2 regions of the Cryobacterium sp. TMT4-31 genome follow, and region 2 is predicted to be linked to the other one. Evidence: predicted binding sites of a transcription regulator. Region 2 holds the regulator's gene; the other holds the start of a gene.

Region 1 (5,908 bases), on a different contig from region 2:
CCGGTGGGGTCGATCCAGTGGGGTGCTTTGACTTCGGGCATGCCCAGGACCATGCGGATGTGCCACCCCGAGGTGTCGATGTTGTGGTGGTGATACCAACACAGCAGCACCCCGTTGCTCACGTTGGTGGGGCCGCCGTTTTGCCACGGCTGCACGTGGTGGACTTCGGTCCATTGCGGTGGGCAGGTGCAGCCGGGGATGATGCAGCCGCCGTCTCGGGCGGTGATCGCCCTGCGTTGCAGCGGCGTGAAGCAGCGGACTTTGTCGCCGAGGGCGAGGACGGTGCCGGTGCCGCCGAAGAAGACCGGCCGGAAGCCGCCGTTGTCGATCATCTGGTTGATCGTCTTCATCGAGATCGGCCCCTCGACGCCGTCGATCCAGCCGACCCCGACCCCGGTGTGCAGGTCGTGCGCGTTCACGTGCACCATCACCGTCGGCGGCATCCCGCCCATGGTCGGGGTGCGAGGGTCTTGGGCGACCTGGACCAGGATGCCGCGGAGAATGTCGGCTCGTTTCTGACCGCCGTCGCGCTCGTCGAGGATCTCGCCGGGAACCAGTTCGCCGGCCTCGATACGCTGCTGCTCCTCCGCGGACGGGAACGCGGGAGCGCTGCGCGCGGACTGGAACGTGTTGAACAGGGTCTGCATGATGCCCTTGAGCTCCGGCGTCACCCCGCCGCGCAACGGATGCAACCCCTGGGCGAGCTTGCCGAACGAGAACGTGGACTTGGCCTCCAGTATCTCCGCGGTGGGCGCGGCCCCGTCCGGGTTCAACACCGCCTGCCACGTCGCCGCCATCTCCCGAATCCGGTCCGCCGGGAACGTGAACCCCGCCGACGCACCCAGACGCCGGACCGGCCCCGTGCAGACGGGATCGGTGGCGTCGGCGTCGGCTGTGTCGCCGGGGCCGGGGGTGCGGGCGAACACGGACCCGGTCGCGGACTCCACCAGCTCGGCTTCACCGCCGTCCACCAGCGACTGGTCCGCGTCGAAGCGGCCGTGCACTTTGTAGTCGGCCAGGCCCTTCACGATGTTCTCGGCCGCATCAAGACCGATCTCCCCGGCCGCCAAGGCTGCGGCCACGAACGGGAACTCGGGCTCCAGCACCAGGCCGCCCAACATCCGCGGTGCGACCTTCTCACCCAGGGCCACGCGTCGTTTCATCTCCGGACCCGACATGCCCGTCAACCGAATCAGCAAATCCGTGGGGTGCGAGGTGCCCAACCGCCACGCCAACGACTCGGAACCCAACCCCGTACGAGCCCGGTAACCCACCACGGTCGCCGTGGCCACCCGGGCCGCGTCCACCGGCCGGCCGGTGCGCTCGACCATCTGCGTCAACGCGACCACCTCCGGGTCGCTCAGGGCGTTCACGTCAATGGAGCCCATCACCGCCATCACCGTCCGCGCCGCATCATCCAACGCCTGGAGCTTCTGACCGAACGCACCGGTATGCGCGCGCTGCACCCCCAGCAACTCGGCCGGATCCCGCCACTCAGGCCGCGGCTTAGACGGACCCCGACCGGCCCGACCGGCCCGGGACGAGCCCGTCGCGGGGCCGGCCGCAGGGCCGGCGGCAGCGGCGGCCTTCGTGTCGGAAGTGCCGCTCAGACTGGCGGCATCCAGGCCGGTGAAGGGATCCGGACCGGCCAGACCGGTGTTCCAGTCGTGCAGGTTCGACCCGGTGGGAGTCATTCCCGTCGGTGCGGTGGAGCCACTATCCAGCTCGTCGTCCATACCCCCATTCTCTCACGAATCGCACTTATATGCGAGGAAATGTCAACAAAAACTTGAGCAAACATCGAACACAGTTCTGAGCCAAAGCGGACAGGCAGCGAGGGTCCCGACAGGCTCGACCGACGGAATGGGCACGTTGTCGAGGATGGCCAACGGACGAGCGAACTGCCGCCCGAGGAGATAGAGGGTTGTCGGGATCGGCTAGGCGGCGCCTCCGGCGACTCCGGTGGCCTCGAGCACGGCGCGGGCCAGGGTGTGGAAGTGCACGTTGAAGCCGAGCACGGCCGGGGTGGCCTGCGGGTCGACGCCGAGGTCTGCAACGTCGAGGGCGTGCAGCACGAACTGGTAGCGGTGCGTGCCCGTTCCGCGCGGCGGCGCGGCGCCGATGAAGGTGGGCTGGCGGATCTCGTTGGGCATGACGACGGCACCGGCGGGCAGCAGCACCGAGTTCGCGACTCCGGCACCGGTGGGCAGGCTGTCGACGTCGGCGGGGATGTTGAAAACCGCCCAGTGCCAATACCCGGAACCGGTCGGGGCATCCGGGTCGAACACCGTGAGTGCGAAGCTCTGGGTCTCGGCCGGGAAGCCGCTCCAGTGCAGGTCGGGCGAGACATCCTGACCGCCGGCGCCGACGCCGTACTGGGCGGCGGCCAGCGGGCCACCGTCGGTCATCACCGAGCTGGTCAGGTTGAACGGGGGCACCTCGCCGAAACGGGCGAAGGGATCGATCGTGGTCATGCACACTCCAAGGATCTGGTGGCGGTCTGGTTGGCTCAGCCTACGTGGGCCGCCTCGCGCCCCTCGCCGCCGCCTAAAATGTGGGGGTGGCCATTCCGAAGATCCTGCTCTACTACGTCTTCACTCCGCTCAGCGACCCCGAAGCCATCCGCCTGTGGCAGCGCGACCTCTGCGAGTCGTTGGGCCTGCGCGGCCGCATCCTGATCTCGAAGGACGGCCTGAACGGCACCGTGGGCGGCGACCTGCCCGCCCTCAAGCGCTACGTACGCAAGACCCGTCAGTACGCACCGTTCGCGGAGATCGACTTCAAGTGGAGTGAGGGAACCGGCCTCGACGAGTCCGGGGCGAGCCTGGACTTCCCTCGGCTGGTGGTGAAGGTGCGCGACGAGATCGTGAGCTTCGGCTCGCCAGAGGCCCTCACCGTGGATGCCGGCGGCGTCGTGGGCGGCGGCACCCGCCTGGCCCCGGCCGAACTGCACGCCCTCGTGGCCGAACGCGGCGACGACGTGGTGTTCTTCGACGGCCGCAACGCCTTCGAGGCCGAGATCGGCAGGTTCCGGGGTGCCGTGGTGCCGGATGTGGCGAACACCCGCGAGTTCGCGGCCGAGCTCGACAGCGGCAAGTACGACCACCTCAAGGGCCAGCCTGTGGTGACGTATTGCACCGGCGGCATCCGCTGCGAGGTGCTGTCGTCACTGATGAAGGACCGTGGCTTCGGCGAGGTCTACCAACTCGAGGGCGGCATCGTGCGCTACGGCGAGGCCTACGGCGACGACGGGCTCTGGGACGGCTCGCTCTACGTGTTCGACCAGCGAATGTCGGTGGATTTCAGCGGCCACGCCACCGTTCTCGGCCACTGCCAGGTCTGCGGCGCGGGCACCAAGAACATGCTCAACTGCCGGGACCTGTCCTGCCGGGAGCAGCTGGTGGCCTGCCCGGACTGCGTGGCCGTGGCCGCCCCGGCCTGCGCGGCGCACGCGGCCTGAGCAGATCAGCCCGGCCACGCATCCGCTTGCTCGCAAAAAGTAGTTGCTTGCGCACTTACCTAGCGTGTGCAATTATTTATGACGCGCCTGCAACTACCAGCGCGTGGCCTCGACAGGCTCGACCAACGGCCCGCGCATCTCCGCACCCTTGAAGGAATTTCCGCATGCCCATTGGATTGATCGCACTCGCCCTCGGCGGCTTCGGGATCGGCCTGACCGAGTTCGTCATCGCCGGCCTGCTGCCCGAGGTTGCCGCCGACTTCGCCGTGACCGAGGCCGCCGCCGGCTGGCTCATGTCCGGCTACGCCCTCAGCGTCGCCGTCGGCGCCATCCTGCTCACCGCCGCGGTGACCCGGCTGCCCCGCAAACACGTTCTGGTGGGACTGATGGTGCTCTTCATCATCGGCAACCTGATCTCGGCACTCGCCCCGAGCTACTCGATCATGCTGCTCGGCCGCATCATCGCCGCTCTCTGCCACGGCGCCTTCTTCGGCATCGGCGCCGTCGTCGCCGCCAGCCTGGTGCCGCCGAGCAAGAAGTCCGGCGCCATCGCCATCATGTTCACCGGCCTCACCCTCGCCAACGTTCTCGGCGTGCCGTTCGGCACCTTCATCGGCCAGAGCTTCGGCTGGCGGGCCACCTTCTGGGCGATCACCGTGATCGGCGTGCTCGCCCTGGCTGGCATCGTGGCCCTCGTGCCCCGCGCCACCGACGACACCGCGCACGTCAGCAACCTGCGCGGCGAACTCCGCGCCTTTCGGTCTAGCCAGGTCTGGCTCTCCCTGGTGGTGACGGTGCTCGGCTTCGGCGGCATGTTCGGCGCCTTCACCTACATCGCCTACACGCTCACCGAGGTGAGCGGCTTCTCCAGCGCGGCCGTTCCGTGGCTGCTCGTGGTCTTCGGCGCCGGCCTGTTCGTGGGCAACATCCTCGGCGGCAAGGCCGCCGACCGGCGGCTCGATCCCACCCTGGTGGTGCTGTTGATCGGACTCACGGTGGTGATGGCGCTCTTCGCCCTCACCGCAGCGAACCCCGTCGCCACCGTGATTGCCCTCGTGCTGATGGGCGGCTTCGGCTTCGGAACGGTTCCCGGGCTGCAGACCCGCATCATGCTCTACGCCGACACCGCTCCGACCCTGGCCTCCAGCGCCAACATCGCCGCGTTCAACGTGGGCAACGCCATCGGCGCCTGGATCGGCGGCATCACCATCGGCGTGGGCCTGGGCTACACCTCACCGCTCTGGGCCGGCGCCGCGATCACCGCGGCCGCCGCGATCGTGATGATTGTCGCCGCCACCCGCCGCAACGTCCTGGTGCCGGCGGATGCCCCGGCGAGCGCACGTCCGCTCGTCACGGCCGACGTTCCCGTCGCCTGATCCGGCTCGCACCCCGGGCACTGGCATAGTGACGCGCTTGGGTGCTGGAGAGCGCCAGCAGAATCAGGATGTCGATGGTAACGCTAACCAGCGAGGTGCGCAGGGTGATCTGGGCACCGTTGAGCGCGTAGTCGGCGAAGGAGAGCAGGATGCTCACCGAGGCGAATGACATCGCCACCACCCGGGCCCGGTTGTGACCGGTGAACACCAGCACGGCCAGGCCCAGGTAGAGCAGGAGGTAGAGCCCGTAGGCCGCGAGCAGCCAGCCCAGCACAGCCCACCCGGTGCCCGCCGGGCAGCATCCAGCCGTCCGGGCAGCGCCAGAAGCGCACCCCGGGCGAGACGCGCCGGCGTCCGGAGGGCACCGCCGGGGTCTCTGGCATGGCGCCATGGTAGTTCGGTGTCGGCGGCGGCAGCGGCGGCGGCGGCGGCGGCGGTCACCGGATCAATGCTTGGATGGCAGGGTGACCTACGACGTCGAATCGATCCGCGCCCATTTCCCCGCCCTCTCGGCCGGAACCGTGCACTTCGACAGCCCTGGCGGCACGCAGACCCCGCTCGGCGTCGGACAGGCCATCCTCGACACCCTCACCGGCCCGCTGTCGATCCGCGGCCGCCGCAGCCTCTCGGAGCGGAACGCCGACGACGCCGTCACGGGATTCCGTTCGGCAATGGCCGACCTGCTCGGCGCCGACCCGCACGGCATCGTCTACGGACGCAGCGCCACCCAGCTCACCTACGACTTCTCCCGCCACCTCTCGCGCGACTGGGCGCCCGGCGACGAGATCGTGGTGTCCAGGCTCGACCACGACGCCAACATCCGCCCCTGGCTGCAGGCCGCCGACCGCGCCGGCGCCACCGTGGTCTGGGTGGACTTCGACCCGGAGACCGGTGAACTGCCCGCGTCCGCGGTGGCCGCGGTGCTCACCGCCCGCACCCGCCTCGTGGCGGTGACCGCCGCCTCCAACCTGATCGGCACGCGGCCGCCGATCGCCGAGATCGCCGCGGTGGTGCACGAGGCCGGGGCGCTGCTCTTCGTCGACGGCGTGCACTACGTGCCGCACACTTTCGT
Region 2 (5,908 bases):
CTGCACGAGGGCTTCGTCCAGCGGCACCAGGGCGTCGCCGTATCGGGAGATGCCGGCCTTGTCACCGAGGGCCTGCTTGATGGCCTGGCCCAGGACGATGCCGATGTCCTCGACGGTGTGGTGCACATCGATCTCGATGTCGCCCTTGGCGTGCACGGTGAGATCGGTCAGCGAGTGCTTCGCGAACGCCGTGAGCAGGTGGTCGTAGAACGGCACGCTGGTGTGGATGTCGCTCACCCCGGTGCCGTCGAGGTTGATCGAGAGGTCGATGCTCGATTCGCTCGTTTCGCGCTGCAGGTGGGCACGGCGAGGCGAGGGCGTGACGTTGCTCATGGCGTTAGTTTATTCGGCTATCGGGCGGAGCCGTGCGATGGCGGCCAGGAACGCGCTCGTCTCGGCTTCGGTGCCGGCCGAGACCCGGAGGTGGCCGGGGATACCGACGTCGCGGATCAGGATGCCTTCGGACAGGAGCGCTTGGAAGATCGCGTGCGGGTCGGAGACTCCGCCGAACAACACGAAGTTGCTTCCGCTGCGCAGTGGGCTGAAGCCGAGGTTCGTCAGTTCGGTCACCAGGCGATCGCGTTGCACCCGGATGTCGTCGACCATGGCGAGCATCTCACCGGTGTGGGCGAGCGCGGCCATGGCCGCCGCCTGGGTGAGGGCGGACAGGTGGTAGGGCAGCCGGACCAGGCGTAGCGCATCCGTGACAGCCGGGTCGGCGGCCAGGTAGCCCAGCCGCACGCCGGCGAAAGCGAAGGCCTTGCTCATGGTCCGGGACACGAGCAGGCGCTCCCGGCCGGGCAGCAGGGTGAGGGCGCTGTCGGTGCCGTCCGGTGCGAACTCGGCGTAGGCCTCGTCGACGACAACGATGCCGGGGGTGGCGTCGTAGACGGCCGCGATGGTCTCCAGCGACAACGGGGTGCCGGTCGGGTTGTTCGGTGAGCAGAGGAAGACGATGTCGGGCGAGGTTTCCTCCACCCAGCGGGCGGCGGTCTCCGGCGAAAGTTCGTAGTCGGCGTCGCGGCCGCCGGGGATCCAGCGGGTATCGGTGCCGGAGGCGAGGATCGAGTACATCGAGTAGGTCGGCGCGTAGCCGAGCAGCGACCGGCCCGGCCCGCCGAAGGCCTGCAGAACCTGCTGCAGAACCTCGTTGGAACCGTTGGCGGCCCAGATGTTGTCGCGGGTGAGACCGTGACCGAGGTAGCCCGCGAGGGCGTCGCGCAGCGGGCTGAATTCCCGGTCGGGGTACCGGTTGACGGTGAGGATCGCCTCGGCCAGGGCCTCCGCGATGTCGGCGGCGACCGCGGGCGGGATCGGGTGGGTGTTCTCGTTGACGTTCAACGCCACCGGCACGTGCAGCTGGGGTGCTCCGTAAGGGGTTTGTCCGCGGAGGTTGGCACGCAGGGGCAGGTCGTCGAGGCTGGTCACCCGAACAAGCTTAGTTGCGCCCGCGGCCGACCCCTCGTATCCGAGGCGGGGCGAGCGGCTCCGGGCTGATCGGCTCCGGGCTGAGCGGCTCGGGCTGAGCGGCTCGGGCTGAGCGGCTCGGGCTGAGCGGCTCGGGCTGAGCGGCTCAGTAGTCGGCGGGAAGGGCGAGGCGCTGGCCGGGCTGCACGGCCTCGGAGGACAGCTGGTTGAGGTTGACGATGTCGATGATCACGTCGCGCGGGTCTTGTCCGGGGGCGACAGACTCGGCCAGCTGCCAGAGCGACTGGCCGGCCTCAATGGTGACGTAGTCGAACGCGGCCGCGCCGATACCCGCGCTGCCCTCTGCCGCGGCCATGCCGCCGTTGACGGCGATGCCGATGACGCCGAGTACCAGGGGCACTGCGGCGAGGGCCGTGAAGACGGCCCGCCCGCGGCGGGTCAGCCGCAGGTGTGTGGTGGGCGGGGTGGCCGGGCTGTGGTTGTCCGGTGCTGCATATGCTGCGCTCATGTCAAACCTCCTGGTAACGCATCTGGCCCTCGGCCGGGAGGGCCAGATGCGAATCTATGTTCCGAATATATCTTCGAGTGTTCGAACAATCAACCCTGTTTCCGGATATTATGGAGACAGATTCCGCAACACACTCGAATGCATGTCTACGAACCGCTGCTCTGTGGCTACAGTTTCGATCGGGTAGCTGCACTCAAACAGACACCACCGACATTGCTGCCCGAGCCCGAGAAGTATGAGCCCGACGAGCACCAGCCCGGCGAGCACGAGCCCCACCAGCACCAGCCCGAACCGACTAACCAGAGGAGCGTCAACGTGGCACAACAGAGCACACCTCGGGACAAGGGCGGCACGCGACGCCGCAAGAGCCTGAGCGACAAACAGCGCGCGGTGATGGACGTCATCCAGCGTTCGGTTCGCGACCGCGGTTACCCGCCGAGCATGCGCGAGATCGGCGACGCCGTTGGTCTGTCCTCGTTGTCGAGCGTGACCCACCAGCTGCACCAGCTCGAGCTGAGCGGGTACCTGCGGCGCGACCCGCACCGGCCGCGCGCACTCGAGGTGCTCATCGAGCTGCCTCAGTCCTCAGAGGAGGTCACGCCAGGCGCCGCCGATGACTACCAGTCCGGCATCCAGGTGGGTGATGCGGCGATGGTGCCGCTCGTCGGCCGCATCGCCGCCGGTATCCCGATCATGGCCGACCAGCAGATCGACGAGATCTTCCCGCTCCCCCGCCAACTGGTGGGCAAGGGCGAGCTGTTCATGCTCAAGGTCGTCGGTGATTCGATGATCGACGCCGCCATCTGCGATGGCGACTGGGTGGTCATCCGCCAGCAGAAGACCGCGGAGAACGGCGAGATCGTCGCCGCCATGCTCGACGGCGAAGCCACGGTGAAGGTGCTGCGACAGCGCGACGGCCACACCTGGCTGCTCCCCCGCAACACCAACTTCGAGCCGATCCTGGGTGACTTCGCCGAGGTCCTCGGCAAGGTCGTCGCGGTGTTGCGTTCGGTCTAGATCCGCAACGCTCCAGGCACACAACAGGCCCGACCCCGCGAGGGGTCGGGCCTTCGTGTTGTGCCGGCGTAGTCAGGGCGGGCCAGGTCAGACCAGCGTCGCCCGAACTGCGCGGGTGGCATCGACGATGTTGCGCAGGGACTCCACGGTCTCCGCATACCCGCGGGTCTTCAGTCCGCAGTCCGGGTTCACCCAGACCTGGCGAGCGGGGATCGATTGCAGGGCCCGCTCGAGAAGTTCGGTGATCTCGGCCACACCGGGCACCCGCGGCGAGTGGATGTCGTAGACGCCCGGGCCGATGCCGTGGTCGAAGCCACTGGTCTGCAGGTCGGCGACGACCTCCATCTTCGACCGAGCGGCCTCGATGCTGGTCACGTCGGCGTCCAGGTTGCGGATCGCGTCGATGACGACCCCGAACTCCGAGTAGCAGAGGTGGGTGTGGATCTGGGTCTGGTCGGCGACCCCCGCGGTAGCGAGCCTGAACGACCCGACCGACCAATCCAGGTAGTCGGCGTGGTCCTTCTTCTTCAGGGGCAGCAACTCGCGCAGCGCGGGCTCGTCGACCTGCACCACCCGGATACCGGCCGCCTCGAGGTCACCGATCTCGTCGCGCAGCGCGAGCGCCACTTGCCGTGCGGTCTCCCCCAACGGCTGATCGTCGCGCACGAACGACCAGGCCAGGATGGTGACCGGTCCGGTGAGCATCCCCTTGACCGGCTTCTCGGTAAGGGTCTGGGTGTAGCTGGACCACTCCACGGTGATGGGCGCCGGACGCCGGACGTCGCCCCACAGGATCGACGGACGGGTGCACCGGCTGCCGTAGGACTGCACCCAGCCGTTCTCGGTGACGGTGAAGCCATCGAGGTTCTCGGCGAAGTACTGCACCATGTCGTTGCGCTCGGGTTCACCGTGCACGAGAACGTCGAGGCCGAGGTCTTCCTGCAGCTGCACGACCCGGCCGATCTCGGCGCGCATGAGCTCCTGGTAGTCGGCGGATGCGAGTTCACCCGAGACCAGGCGGGCGCGGGCGCGGCGGATATCACTCGTCTGTGGGAACGAGCCGATGGTCGTGGTCGGTAGCGGGGGCAGGTCGAGCACGGCATCCTGAGCGGCCAGGCGGGCCTCGTAGTCGCCGCGGCTGAAGTCGGCCGGGGTGAGGGTGTCGAGGCGGGCGCGCACGGCGCCGTCACGCACGCCGGGCGAGACCCGGCGCGCCTCCAGCGACGCGGTGGCCGCGTCGAGATCGGCCTGCACGGCAGCCTGCCCCTCGGAGAGGCCGCGAGCGAGGGTGGCGACCTGACCGATCTTCTGGTCGGCGAACGCCAGCCAACCGGTAAGGTCGGCGCCGAGCTTGGTCTCGTCGGTGACGTCGTGCGGCAGGTGCAGCAGCGAGGTGGAGCTGGAGACCGCGATCCGGTCGCTCAGCGCGCCCAGCTGGGCCACCTTGTCGAACGCCGCCTCGAGGTCGCCCCGCCAGATGTTGTGACCGTCGATCACGCCGGCCACGAGGGTGGTGTCGGCCAGGCCGGGCACGTCGGCGGGCACCGTTCCGCGCACGAGGTCCAGGCCGATGGCCTCGACCGGGGTCTTGGCCAGAACGGGTAGGGCGTCGTCGAGGCTGCCGTAGGGCGCGGCCACGAACAGTCCGGGCCGCCTGTCGAGGCCGCCGAGGGTGTCGTAGGCCCGGGCGAGGGCGGCGAGGGCACGGTCGCGCGGGATGTCGATGCTCTCGCTGACGAGGGCCGGTTCGTCCAGCTGTACCCACTCTGCACCCGCGGCGGCGAGGCGCTCGATCAGGGTGGCGTAGACCGGCAGCAGGTCGTCGAGGCGATCGAGCGGGTGAAAGCCGGCCGGGGCCGTTTCGCTCGGCTTGGCCAGGAGCAGGAAGGTGACCGGACCGACGATGACGGGTCGGGTGAGGAAGCCGGCGGCGACGGCCTCGTCGAACTCCCGCACGATGCGGTCGCTGGCGAGGTGGAAGTTCGTCTCCGGGCCGATTTCCGGCACCAGATAGTGGTAATTGGAATCGAACCACTTGGTCATTTCGAGCGGCAGGTTCTCGCCGGCGCCGCGGGCCAGGGTGAAGTAGCCGGCGAGGTCGAGGTGACCGTCGGCGTCGACGAGACCGGCGAAGCGGGTGGGGATGGCGCCGACGGTCACCGCCGCATCCAGCACCTGGTCATAGAAGGAGAAGCTCTCCGGAATCGACGAGTCGCTGCGGCCTAGCCCGAGGCCGACGAGCCGCTCCCGGGTGGTGTTGCGCAGGGCTGCCGCGGTGGCTTCGAGTTGAGCGGCGTCGATCCGGCCGGCCCAGAAGGCTTCGACGGCCTTCTTCAGTTCGCGGCGGCGGCCGATCCTCGGGTAGCCGAGGATCGTTCCGGTGGGGAATGCGGGGACGGTGATGGTCATCAGTAGTGGTCCTTCGTGGAGTGGATTCCGGCACGGGTGTCGGCAGGGCTGGTCGAGGGATGGGTCGGAGGTGGGTTGTGAGCGGAGACGACCGGTTGTGCCGGTGCCAGCGCGCCGGCGCGGTCGAGCACGGCGAGCACGGTCTCGTGCTGGTTGAAGGCGTAGAGGTGCAGGCCGGGAGCCCCGCCGGCGATGAGCTTCTCGGCGAGGGCGGCCGCGTGGCTGATGCCGATCTCGCGCTGGCCCTCGAGGGTGGGTTCCACTTCGAGCTGGATCGAGAGTTCGGCGGGCAGTTCCTCCCCGGAGAGCTCGAGGATGCGCCGCAGCCGGCCGGGGCTGGTGACGGGCATGATGCCGGGCAGGATCGGGAACTCCACTCCGGCTTCCCTGGCTCGCTGGATGAAGCTGAGGTAGTGGTCCGCGTGGAAGAAGAGTTGGGTGATGGCGAGGTTGGCGCCCGCCGCCTGCTTGGCCAGGAGGGTGTCGATGTCCTGCGCGGTGGATCGTGAGCGCGGGTGCCCGTTGGGGAACGCGGCCACGGCGATG

The links. The regulator LexA, encoded in region 2, represses DNA repair genes until DNA is damaged. The targets are predictions, from matches to a motif close to TCGAACANNTGTTCGA.
Region 1: the regulator LexA is predicted to act here: its motif matches at 1,801-1,816, upstream of E3T19_RS04330 (HNH endonuclease signature motif containing protein).

What each region holds. Positions count from the first base shown of each region.
Region 1 is NZ_SOGI01000017.1:7,009-12,916, forward strand. Features, by position in the region: gene E3T19_RS04330 (HNH endonuclease signature motif containing protein) at 1-1,736, opposite strand, end outside; gene E3T19_RS04335 (YbhB/YbcL family Raf kinase inhibitor-like protein) at 1,938-2,474, opposite strand; gene E3T19_RS04340 (rhodanese-related sulfurtransferase) at 2,561-3,460, shown strand; gene E3T19_RS04345 (MFS transporter) at 3,625-4,836, shown strand; gene E3T19_RS04350 (hypothetical protein) at 4,811-5,110, opposite strand; gene E3T19_RS04355 (cysteine desulfurase-like protein) at 5,301-5,908, shown strand, end outside.
Region 2 is NZ_SOGI01000049.1:2,730-8,637, forward strand. Features, by position in the region: gene hisB (imidazoleglycerol-phosphate dehydratase HisB) at 1-333, opposite strand, end outside; gene E3T19_RS11420 (histidinol-phosphate transaminase) at 343-1,428, opposite strand; gene E3T19_RS11425 (LysM peptidoglycan-binding domain-containing protein) at 1,574-1,936, opposite strand; gene lexA (transcriptional repressor LexA) at 2,330-2,953, shown strand; gene metE (5-methyltetrahydropteroyltriglutamate--homocysteine S-methyltransferase) at 3,041-5,362, opposite strand; gene E3T19_RS11440 (methylenetetrahydrofolate reductase) at 5,362-5,908, opposite strand, start outside.